Regions from separate parts of the Chryseobacterium sp. C-71 genome, predicted to be linked through region 3. Evidence: riboswitches for the same ligand, from Rfam matches in the RefSeq annotation. Region 3 holds a riboswitch; each other region holds the start of a gene.

Region 1 (4,279 bases), 470 kb from region 3:
GCACCATCAATTGGTTTTGGGTGAAGACCCTGAGTTTTTCTTTCTTCAATCTCTTGGATGTAATCCTGATAAATATTCATAAATAGAAGTTCTTTTTAAAAAATTAAAGGTAGATATTGAATAGTTGCCATCTGAAAGTACAGAAGCAAGCTGTATGATCTACACCATTTCTAAAAATGAGAGATAATAATCTGTCCCAATGGGTAAATAGTAAAAGGACTTTCTCTGAAAATGTAAGTGGTTTACCTGCAATCTGTCTCGCCGCAAAAACTCTTTTCGGATAAAACGTTTGGGTGGCTTTTGATGTGTTGCAATCAAATGTTGTGGCTTAAAAACGTTTTAATATTATCAAACATTTAAAAATGTTCCCAAAAATACGGAATTTTAATATTTTTTTTGGTCTAAATTATTTAGATTCTGTATAAATATGTGTTTTATATTTTCTATTTTTGGCAGATATTTTGAACACAAACAATCATGAAGAAAATTTTCAATGTTATTTTTATTCTTTTATCAATGAGTTTCGTTGCTCAGTCTAAGGTTTTGAAAAGTAATAAGTTAGTTGTTAAGAAGAATCCGGTAAAACAGATTGTTAAGAAAAAACCTGAAAGTAATTTGGTGGTTATTAATGAAAATGTTCCTTTATTAATTCCGCAAAAATTAAATGGTAATTTTGGATATGTCAATCAAAAAGGTAAATTCGTAGTGACTCCCGAGTACCACATTGCCATGTTTTTTGCTGAAGATTGCAATCTTTTAAATTCACCAAATCCTAAAGCCAAGAAGTTTGGCACGTCTAATTTTGCGACAGTTGAAAAGAACGGTATTTCATACAGAATCAATCAGGCCGGAAAAAGATTATACCAATTTAAAAATGCAGATTTGGGAAAGTGTCAGACTGAATTTAAAAAACAACTTTTTCATGCTTATATTTTAAATGGCTCGTATGGAATTATAGAAGATTCTAAGTTTAGTAACCCATCTGACCGCTCGCATTTTAAAATTTATCCAAAATATGAATATTTACATATTTTAGAAGGTGATGATTTGTCAAATCCTATGATTGTGGCTTCGCATAAGGATAAATTTGGCATCATCGATGTCAACAACAATATTATCATTCCATTTGAATATGCTGATATCAAAAGAAACTATAGCTGGAAATTGGGGAAAATGTTTGAAGTGACTAAAGATGATATCAACTATTACTATATTGATTCCAATAACAAATCCTATTAAATTTGTAACATCATCAAATTTTTGTAATTTTGCGCTGAAATTAAAGGGGTGCTCCAATGGGGGCTGAGATTATACCCAATGAACCTGGAACGGGTAATGCTGTTTAGGGATGTTGTATCATAATATCTTATCGATCCCCTTTTATTCCATTAAATTTTAAAAATTTATAAGAATGAAAGGATTTATTTTTTTAGGACTTACCGCAAGTTCTATGGGTTTTGCACAAACTCAGAATACAGATTCTCTGAAAGTCAGAGAAATCGAAGCTGTCAACTTTACCAAAAGATTGCCGGTTGCCAAGGAAATCATCAATGTACAGAAGGATTTGGATGGCAGAAACCTTGGGCAGGATTTACCAATTCTCTTAAAAAATCAAACCTCAATTATCTCAACTTCCGATGCTGGAAATGGCGTTGGATACACGGGTTTTAGAATTCGTGGGGTTGCAGGAAGAGGAATTAACGTGATGATGAATGGTGTTCCGTTCAACGATTCTGAAAGTCAGGGAACTTTCTTTGTCAACGTTCCGGATCTTACGAGCTCAGCGTCTCAGATTGTGATACAAAGAGGTGTGGGAACTTCCAACAACGGAGTTTCGGCTTTCGGGGCAAGTATCAATGTGATTTCTAAAGAGCCTGAAGAAAAGTTTTATTTTAAAACAGATGACAGCTACGGTTTATTTAATACATACAAATATTCTGCTGAGGTAGGTTCTGGTAAATTCTGGAAAGACCGTCTTTCTGTGATGGGAAGATATTCTCACATTCATTCTGACGGTTATATCGACCGAGCTTTTTCAGATTTAAATTCTTACAATTTTACTGCTTTATTTGAAGAAGGAAAAACGAAGCTTCGTCTGATGGCATTTGGTGGAAAAGAAAAAACCTATCAGGCCTGGAACGGAGTCGACAGGAAAACATGGGAAACCAATCCTAAATACAATATTTCAGGTGCAATCTATGATGCAAACTGGGAAAATGTAGTCGGATTTTATGATAACGAAACTGATAATTACAGACAAAATCATTATCAATTACTTTGGGAGCAAGGTTTGAATGAAAGATGGAGTTTAGAAACCACTTTGCACTACACTAAAGGAAGAGGGTATTACGAAAATTATAAACAGGGAGATCCTTATGCAAGATATGCCCTGCCTGATTTCAATGGTGACGAGTATTCTGATTTTATCAGAAAAAAATGGCTGAATAATGATTTCTACGGTATTGTTTCAACACTATACGGAAAGTTTGATAATCTTGATCTGAATTTCGGCGTTGTCGGAAATCAGTATTACGGAAGACATTATGGAAATGTAACAGATGTTTTTGTTCCGCAGATTCAGGAGCATGAATATTACAGAAACCGTTCTGTGAAAAATGAAGTGGCGGGTTTTGCTAAAGCCTTGGTTAAAGTAAATGATTTCGAATTCTTCGGAGATCTACAATTAAGAAACATCGATTATGATACGAAAATCTTAATGGCAGGCGATGACGAAGGGGCAGATTTAAATAAAAACTGGCTATTTTTTAATCCAAAAGCTGGTGTCAATTATAAATTAGGTAACGGAAAAGTATTCGTTTCTTATGCTCATGCGCAACGAGAACCGAATCGTGATGATTTGATTGCAAACAATGATGTAAAATCAGAAAAGCTACATGATTTTGAAGCGGGTTTTGAGAAGCAGTTCGGGAAAGTCGCTTTCACAGCCAATCTATATTATATGTATTACCTGAATCAGTTGGTTTTAAACGGACAGATCAGCAATATCGGAGAATTCATCAGAACCAATTCAGGGAAAAGTTTCAGAAGAGGTATTGAAGTCGGTGCTTTGGCTAAACTTTCAAAGCAATGGGAAGTTTCTGGAAATGTAAGTTTGAGCCAAAACAGAAATCTTGATTTCAGAATTGAAAACGAAACAGGAATTAATCAATTAGGAAACACGGAAATATCTTTCTCACCCAATGTAATTGCCAATTTAGGTTTGAGATTTAATCCTACCCATAATTTGCAGTTTGCTTTGATGAATCAATATGTTGGGAATCAGTATTTAGATAATACAGAAACCCAGGATTTGCAGTTGAAAGATTATTTTCTGACAGATTTTAATGCTCAGTATCAATTTAAAATTGCAAAACATGATGTTGCTTTAAAATTGTTGGTCAATAATATTTTTAATCAGAAATATGTCAACAACGGTTATGTTTATGACGGACCCATATATTTTTCTCAGGCAGGAACCAACTTTATGTTTGGCGTTAGTTGGAAAATTCAGTAATTAATTATACACCATTTCATATTATTATATTTCAATAAAGTTCAGATTAATTTTTTTAAAGACTGCTTCGGCAGTCTTTTTTGTTTTCAATTAAATGACAAAAAGCTATTCCCACAGATTTCATAGATTTTCACAGATCAAGCGGTTGAGGTATGACAAATTTTAAGTTTGTTCGAAAAAAAAATCTGTGTTGATCTATGTAATCCGTGGGAAGCATTCCATCGTTTATATTGCAAACAAATCTCTGAAAAAGTCACGAAAAAGTTATAAATTTGCCGTCAAATGAATATTTCAGCTTACATTTTAGACTATTTGAAACAATTTGGAACGGTCACCGTTCCGAAGTTTGGTGTATTTTCTCTGGAAAATTCTAAAGCAGTCCTCAATTCAGAAAACGGAAGCATCCTCCCTCCCTCTACCAAAATTGCGTTTCATTCTGATTATCAGGTTTTATCTGATAATTTGGTTCAGTTTATCAGCAGTCAGAAAGCGGTTTCAAAAGAAGCGGCAGAAAACGAATTGCAAATTCAAACTGATTTTTGGAAGAAAAAACTGCAGGCAGAACAGGTTTTAGAGATTCAGGATCTCGGAACTATTTTCATCGAAGACGGACAGCTTCATTTTAAAGGAAACCGTTTAGAATCTGATCATCCTGATTTTTATGGTTTAGAAGAAATTCACTTTTCAGATATTAACAAAGGGGAAACTTTCGAAACGCCTAAAAATATAGAGAAAGATTACAAATTCAATAAATCAATTCTTTGG
Region 2 (4,279 bases), 930 kb from region 3:
CAAATCTGCAAAAATCCTAAATGGAATTTTGTCTAAAACATCATCGGTAAAAAATTCATCGTAAATAAAACTGTAATCTTCAGAAACTTTTGCATCATTAACTTTAAAGGAATACGTTCCGGTAGCTTTCATGCCCATCGATTTCCAGTTGGGAATAATTTCTGCCTGATCTTTAGAAATCACAAATGACAGAATGATTTCAGAACCCGATTCATCCAACAAAGGATTTCCGTTTTCAGTTAATTGAGCATTTAAAGTAAAATGACTTAGGTGTGGCGCTCCCGTTGCAAAATGCCAAAGTCCGTTGATGATGAATGTTCCGTCGATTTGTTTTTCTGCTGTTCCGCCAATCATTCCGCTTCCTCCGAAACAGGTTTTTGGGTTAGCGAAAAGTGTTGAAGCAATATTTGGTTTTAAATTTCTAGAAAAAAAATTGGCTCCCGAACATAAAGTGAGCATCCAGCCTAAGCTTCCATCAATTTTTGACCAATCGAATAATACCGACAGACCATCTTTTAACCGAAAACCTAATCCGCCATATTTTTTTGGAACCCAAATCTGAAGCAAACGCTGCTCATGAATAACGTTCATTATTCCTGGAGAAACCACAGACGCCGCCAACATTTCATTTCTGATCTCTTTATGCGAAAGCATTTTCTCTTTTTTTAATAATTTTTCGCCACTCTAAATATCCTGAAATAGCAACAATGAATAAGAAAGCCGTCAAAATCGCATACAAATACAAATCTTTGTGAATCAACAACGGAATTGCGATGATATTGCTGACATTGAGCAAAATCCAGTTTTCGATTTTTCTTCTCGCCATCAGCCACATTCCTGCCCATGCAAAAGCACTGACCAATGAATCCCAAATCGGAACGTCGGAATCGGTGTAATGCGTAAGAAAAAACCAGAACAAACTGAAAGTTCCAAACACAATTCCAGCGGTGATTAGTTTTTCCTGATTGGTTGTTTCTGAAATCACTGTTTCAGATTGTTGCTTTCCGAATTTCCAGTACAACCAGCCGTAAATGCTCATCATCAGATAGTAAAGATTTAAGGTAAATTCCGCATAGAGTTTTGCGAAAAACATTACATACAGCGAAAGTGAAATTCCGGCAATACCAAAAAGATAATTGTTTGAATTGTTTTTTCGGGCCAATAAAACCTGAAAAATTGAAAAGAAGACCCCAAGCCATTCCGGCCAGGTTGTCTTTAGTAAAATTTCCTGCATCAAATTAACTTTTATAAATTAAATGATGAGATGATAAAATCAAATTCCCTACGCCGGCATTATCCGGATCAGGTGTGGAAGATTCCTGGGTATCATCTCAGCCGCAATCGTGCAGCACCCCATTGATGAGGCAAAATTGAAACTTTTTTCTGAGAATAAAAAATTAAAGCTGAATTTATTTAGCAAATGAAATTCCACAGCCGTTTGTAAACGGATATTTTGTATCTTTAAATTTTAATATCAGAAACTGTGAAGAAGACGCTCAGAAGAACCTACCGTGTATCAAAATATGTAATCTATAAAGAAACTCTCGTTGATTATAAAGAACATTTTTGGTCATTTCTCGGCGCATTTTTCGGAATCGGAATTATCGCTTTTCTGCAGTCACAGTATTTATTGGAACAGGAAAATGTTTTCTTAATTGGTTCGTTCGGCGCATCAAGTGTATTGATTTACGGAGCTATTCAAAGTCCGTTGGCACAACCGAGAAATCTTGTCGGCGGTCATGTGATTTCAGCATTGGTAGGTGTCACTGTTTATCAGTTTGTTCCTAATATCTTATGGCTTTCTGCACCTTTGGCAGTGGCATTTTCAATTGTTTTGATGCAGTACACCAAAACGCTTCATCCGCCAGGCGGAGCAACAGCTTTGATTGCCGTGACTTCTCCCGGGAAAATTGCAGATTTAGGATATTGGTACGTACTTTCTCCAGTTTTGTCGGGTTGTATTATTTTGCTTTTAGTTGCTTTATTTTTTAATAATATTACTAAAAACAGAAGCTATCCGACGAGTACGAAATGGAAAAGACTTTTACATAAAAAACACAAACACCCATTGAAAAATTAATTGCTATGGAATGCCTTGAATGTGGCGAAAAAATCATTGGAAGATCAGATAAAAAATTCTGCAATGACGCCTGTAGAAATGCTTACAACAACAAACAAAATAAAGATTCGAGTAATCTGATGCGGAATGTGAATAATAAACTCCGCCGAAATTACCGTATTCTGAGCGATATCAATCTGGAAGGTAAAACTAAAATTGCCCAATCTAAATTGAGTGGCTTAGGATTTGATTTTAATTATTTTACACAAATTAAAGTTTACAAAAATGGTTCTGAATATAAGTTTATTTACGACCAAGGCTATAAACTTTTAGATGATGATTATATTTTAATTGTTAAGAATTAAAAGAATCCCAAAATCAATACATGAAAGAAGTCGTATTAATTACCGGAGCCGGCGGATCTGTCGCAAAAGTTTTAGCTAAAAAACTTGAAAATGAATACACTGTTCGGTTTTTAACCCGAACCAAAAAGCATGAAAATGACTTTGAGTGGAATATTAAAAACGGAACGATCGACGAAAAAGCCTTTGAAAACATCAGTCACGTTATCCATTTAGCAGGAGCCAATATTTCAGAAAAAAGATGGACTGATGAGCGTAAGAAAGAAATTATTTCCAGCCGTGTAGACTCTGCACAACTGATTTTAAAAACTTTACAAAAGAAAAACATTCAACTGAAATCTTTCATTTCAGCATCTGCCGTTGGTATTTACGGAGCGATTACTTCTGAGAAAATTTTTAAGGAAGAAGACGAAAAAGGAAATGATTTCCTTAGTGAAGTCGTTATTCTTTGGGAAAAAGCTGCGGACGAGTTTTTAGAAAAAGGTGTTGCCGAAAGAGTGGTAAAAGTTCGAATCGCCATCGTTCTTTCTGAAAAGGAGGGTGCTTTGAAAAAAATGGCTGCTCCGGTAAAACTTGGTATCGGGTCGCCGATCGGAACAGGAAGACAGTACATTCCGTGGATTCATATCGATGATCTTTCTTCCGTTTTTGAATACGCCGTGAAAAACGAAAATATAAAAGGTGCTTACAATGCATCAGCACCACAACATACTGATAATGAAAATTTAACAAAAGAAATTGCGGAAGTTTTAGACAAACCCCTATTTATGCCTAATATTCCGGGATTTGTGATGAAGCTAATGTTTGGCGAACTGTCTGTTGCACTGCTTGAAGGCTCAAGAACATCTTCGGAAAAGCTTCAGAATTCAGGTTTTCAATTTAAATTTCCGAACCTGAAAAATGCTTTGGAGGATCTATTCAGGAAAAATTAATTTAAATAAAATATATAAAAAAGATTGTAAAATCTATGCAAAATACAAACGTTCATATTGAAAAGACTGAAATTCTTTCAGATAACTGGTACACTTTAAAAAAAATCACATTCAATATTCTAAAAAAAGACGGAACCACCGAAACCCAAAGCAGAGAAGCCTATGACAGAGGAAATGGAGCAGTCATTTTATTGTACAACACAAGTACAAAAAATGTAATTTTGACCAAGCAATTTCGCATGCCAACCTACATCAACGGAAATACTGACGGAATGTTGATTGAAGCTTGTGCAGGTTTATTGGATAATGACCATCCCGAAGATTGTATCAAAAGGGAAACTGAAGAAGAAACCGGCTACAAAATATCAAAAGTAGAAAAAGTTTTTGAAGCGTATATGTCACCCGGATCTGTCACAGAAATTCTGCATTTTTTCATCGCGGAATATTCAAGTGATATGAAAATTACAAACGGCGGCGGTCTTGAAGAAGAAGGTGAAGACATCGAAGTTTTGGAAATTGATATTGAAAAAGCACTTCAAATGATTGACTCTGGAGAGATAAAAGATGCCAAAACCATCATGCTGCTTCAGCATGTAAGGCTTAAAAATTTAGTATAGATTATTTAAAAATAAAATTATGAAACTGCAATATTCACTGATTCTTTGTTTATTATTTTCTTTTGCCGTTTTCGCTCAGAAAAAAGATGGGTTGAGTACGAAAGATCAGCACGCTGTCGAGCATTTTAAAACCGAATACAAAAAGAAAAATTACAAAAAATTTGAAGGGAAAATCACGCCAAAAGATAATCAGGTTCTGTTTGATGATAAAGTGATTTTCTTTGATAAATCTGATAAAATGACTTTTTCAATGTTACAACAAGGTTTGATTTATCCTCAGCTGTTGACCGACTACCAAATGCAGAAATT
Region 3 (4,279 bases):
ATACATCGACAAGCAATTCCATATTCTAGACCGTATCAATGATGTGGAATTCTCTAGAGATTTTAACTTAGCTCAGGAATTTAGCGGAAGAACACAAAATAGATTTATTTTTAATTTTTTAAATAAATGGAATAATAAATCGGCATTAAATTATCGTGTCAACTATCTTGACGAGCAAGATTCTTACAAAGGAATCAAAAACGATTTAGACTTCAGCTGGATCAAAGGGAAATTTCTTACCAAAGGAAACTTGTCTTACTTGGATACCAATGCTACTTTACAGGATACAAAATTTATCCGTGGAGGCGCTGCCACAGAATATACCGGCAAAAAAGGAAGCTGGGCTTTAGGCGGAAGCATGGAGCACAACGAAAAGAAATTTAATGAAACCCAATTGATGGATGTCACCAGTTTCAGCTGGAAAGAATTGTTTGTTCAAAAGAAAATCGGTGATAGTACAAGAACCAAGCTTTTAGCTAAAATGTACATCAGAGATAACGACTCTGTGCGTGACAATAGACTTCAGAATATGAACAGGATCTTGGGATTCATGGCAGAAAGTCAATTAATTAAAACAGAAAAAACGACTTTAAATGCTTTGATTCATTATAGAAAATTCTTCTATAAAAATGAAGATGTAGATATGAATCAGAATAAAGATTTTGTTGTAGGAAACATACTTTACAATCAACAGTTATTCAAAAACGGAATGCGTTTGCAGGCATTTTACGAATTAGGAAACGGACAGGAGGCACAACGTGAGTTCCAATACATCAAAGTGACCGACGGGCAAGGTGTGTACAAATGGACCGACTATAATGGTGACGGCGTTCAACAGCTCGATGAATTTGAAATTGCAGAATACTCAGATTTGGCACAATACATTAGGATTTACACCAATTCTGTGCGGTATATTCCTTCCAACAAAAACAAATTGCAGTTGGCGTTATTTGTGAATCCGGCAATTATATTTGATTCAGAAAATAAGTTTTTAAAGCGCTGGAATTTTAATGTATCCTTAAATTCACAAAATTCTTATTTCAAAAGAGAAAAAGTTTTGGTTTTGAATCCGTTTGAAAAAAGTGATGATCAGATTCTCAAAAACCAGAATATTTTAGCTTCCGTTCAGTTTAACCCAACCGAAATATCCGGGTGGAACGGAAATTATCGTTTCATTGCCAACGACAACCTCATCAATGCCAATTTCAGTAACGAAGAACGGAATCAGACTTCGCATTTCGTCAATCTTGGATATTGGTTTAATAAAGAATTCAGGGTAGATTGGGAAAACTCTGTTCATGATTTACAAAACTCCTCTCAACTTTTTGCAACGAGAGATTACCGACTGAATAATTTTGAGACAAAACCAAAAGCAACGTACAAGTTTACCGACGCCATACAAGCCGAATTTTCTTCAGCTTACCGCGAAAAGAAAAGAGTGGATGGCGAAGAGTTCTTAAAAGCTTTTGACATCACCGGAACACTTCAGTGGGAACGCAAGAAAACTTCCATCAGAGGAAATTTCTCATTCATCAACAATAATTTTACCGGAAACAATTTCAGCATTGTAGGAAACCAAATGCTCGATGGTTTAAAACCAGGCAAAAATCAGGTCTGGAGTGTCTTTGTACAGCAGGCAATCAATTCTTTCTTACAATTAAATTTAAATTATGAAGGCAGAAATTCGGGTGACCGTACGATTCACATTGGGAGTATGCAGGTCAAGGCGAGTTTTTAAAATTTAGATGAAGGTTATAACAGAAAATAAGGTAATATTTTCCATTTCATGAGTTTTAAATTGAACCACTTCGTGGTTCTGTAAAATTCCGCCAAATATACATCACCTTCTTATTGTCCATGGGTTTCACCCACGGCTATTAATATTGAACCACTTCGTGGTTCGCAACAAAATCTTAATGCCCACACCCTTCTATAGGATCAATAACTTTTACTTTTTACTTGGCTCTTTATACTTTTACCTTTCTACATTTTCCTTATATTTGTTCAGTAATAATACACGGGGTGCCGCAAGGCTGAGATCATACCCGATAACCTGATTTGGATAATGCCAACGTAGGGATGTCTGCTTAAAATATTTTCATTTTATGCTTTATTCGTTCGCATGCTTATCTGTGGTCTGAACTGAATAAATCAACATAAAATGGAAGTAACAAAGTATTCCGGAGAACTTATCCCACAACAAGACAAAAACTGGCAAGGAAGACCCGAATGGTTTTTCAATAGAGAACATACCGACACCTACGAATTATGGTATGAAGGCAGATACAAACGAGCCGAAATCTGGCAGAAAAAAGTAATGGAACAGCTCATTTCCAAAGATCAACGAGTAAAAACATTATTAGAATTCGGATGTGGTACTACCCGATTTACACGCTGGTGGAAAAATATCGGGATTGAAGCAACCGGCGGAGACATTTCTCCTCTCATGTTATCACAAGCCGTTCATCTTTTCGAAGGCGATCTGGTGATGGCAGATTCTCATTTTATGCCTTTTAAAGATCATACGTTCGATTCATTGGCATTCATCACAACATTTGAATATTATAAAGATTCTGTAAAAGTTATTCGGGAGGCAGCCCGAGTTGCGAAGTACGGAATTGCAATGGGAATGATGAACAGGAACTCCCCAAAGGTCGCAAGAAGAAGAGTGCAACAGCTGTTCGGGAAAAATCCTTTTTACGTGACCGCAACTTTCTACACTCCGAAAATGCTGACAGAGATTATCGAAAAAGCTTTAGTCGGAAGAAAATATACAATTGAATGGACATGCACCGGACTTCCAAAATGGTTTCCTGTACAGCAATGGAACCTTCCGGTAGGCGATTTCTTTGGTTTATACATCCAGCTAAATGATGTGGAATGATTGAAACCTTAGGAAAAATAAATCATTCCCAATTTGAAGATTTCCTGAAACAGCGATGCGGAAAAAAACGTGATGAAGTACGCGTCGGTCCTGAGTTTGGTGTTGATGTCTCCGTAGTCGATCTGCATGGCGGAAAAGCGATGGCTTTGACGAGTGATCCTCTTTCTTTGATTCCGTCTTTAGGTTTGGAAGAATCGGCTTGGCTGTCAGTTCATCTTATGGCGAATGATATGGCGACCACAGGCTTCGCACCGACGTTCGGACAGTTTGTTTTAAATCTTCCTGCTCATCTTTCTAAAAATGATTTTGAAATTTATTGGAATTACATTCATCAGTTTTGTAAAGATATTGACGTAAGCATTACCGGCGGACACACGGGATTTATCGAAGGTCAAAACTCTACTATTGCAGGTGGCGGAACTTTTATTACCATTGCTCAGAAAGAAGAAATTTTAGTTTCGAAATATGCAAAACCCGGCGATTCAATTTTAGTGACCAAAACAAGCGCACTTTCATCGGTTGCCATTTTAGCAATGAGTTTTCCGGAAACTGTAAAAAATAAAGCAGGGAAAGAATTTTACTATTCAGCATCGGCTTCCTTTTACGAAACCTCATCATTGAAAGACGCCCTAACTGCCGTACAAAATAAGAATTCAGGAGTGACTGCGATGCATGATGTAACGGAAGGCGGCGTTTTGGGAGCGATTTACGAACTAGCCATAGCATCAGGAAATGGAGCAGAAATATTTAATGAAAAACTTCCGATTGGAGAAGTCCAGTCAGAAGTTTGTAATTTGTTTTCGCTAGATCCGAGATATTGCATTGGTGCGGGGTCAATGATCATTACATGTAAAAAAGAGAAGGCTTCGGAGATTATTTCAAGATTGGAGGCAAATCATATTCCATGTACAGAAGTTGGCGTGATTACCGAAAAATCTGACGGAATTAAATTAATTGAAAACGAACAAGCAACTGATTTAATGTATTTCGAGGAAGACCCTTATTGGAAAGCATTCTTTAACGCTTATAAAAACGGCTGGAAATAATGAAAAAGCAAACCATACAATCAGGAATCTATCTGATTATCGATCCTTCGATGGATGAGGAAATTCTTTTTTCTAAATTGAATTTAATTGTAAAAGAAAAAATATCAGCCATTCAGATCTTGGACAATTTTAAAGAAAATCAGAATATTGAAGAACTGCTTTTAAAAAGTCATGAGATTACTTCGTCAAATAATATTCCCTTGATCATCAATAATCGCTGGGAATATTTAAATCAAATTCATTTTGATGGAATTCATTTTGATGAAATTCCTGAAAATTTCATTCAGATTAAAAAAGAGATCCATTGCGATTTCATTACAGGAATTACCTGTAATAATGAACTTTCAAC

What was found. A riboswitch is a leader RNA that binds a small molecule or an ion and turns the genes downstream of it on or off. The one in region 3 is predicted to bind thiamine pyrophosphate.
Region 1: another riboswitch for thiamine pyrophosphate. It lies ahead of LNP04_RS09810 (TonB-dependent receptor); the one in region 3 lies ahead of LNP04_RS07585 (class I SAM-dependent methyltransferase).
Region 2: another riboswitch for thiamine pyrophosphate. It lies ahead of pnuC (nicotinamide riboside transporter PnuC); the one in region 3 lies ahead of LNP04_RS07585 (class I SAM-dependent methyltransferase).

The regions. Positions count from the first base shown of each region.
Region 1 is NZ_CP087131.1:2,149,165-2,153,443, reverse strand. It holds gene LNP04_RS09820 (bifunctional aconitate hydratase 2/2-methylisocitrate dehydratase) at 1-80, opposite strand, end outside; gene LNP04_RS09815 (WG repeat-containing protein) at 478-1,239, shown strand; TPP riboswitch at 1,274-1,367, shown strand; gene LNP04_RS09810 (TonB-dependent receptor) at 1,412-3,514, shown strand; gene LNP04_RS09805 (hypothetical protein) at 3,797-4,279, shown strand, end outside.
Region 2 is NZ_CP087131.1:752,670-756,948, forward strand. It holds gene LNP04_RS03370 (hypothetical protein) at 1-654, opposite strand, end outside; gene pnuC (nicotinamide riboside transporter PnuC) at 641-1,237, opposite strand; TPP riboswitch at 1,261-1,366, opposite strand; gene LNP04_RS03380 (HPP family protein) at 1,484-2,080, shown strand; gene LNP04_RS03385 (hypothetical protein) at 2,086-2,424, shown strand; gene LNP04_RS03390 (TIGR01777 family oxidoreductase) at 2,445-3,353, shown strand; gene nudK (GDP-mannose pyrophosphatase NudK) at 3,389-3,970, shown strand; gene LNP04_RS03400 (hypothetical protein) at 3,990-4,279, shown strand, end outside.
Region 3 is NZ_CP087131.1:1,678,101-1,682,379, forward strand. It holds gene LNP04_RS07580 (hypothetical protein) at 1-1,738, shown strand, start outside; TPP riboswitch at 2,009-2,097, shown strand; gene LNP04_RS07585 (class I SAM-dependent methyltransferase) at 2,162-2,884, shown strand; gene LNP04_RS07590 (AIR synthase family protein) at 2,881-3,930, shown strand; gene LNP04_RS07595 (thiamine phosphate synthase) at 3,930-4,279, shown strand, end outside.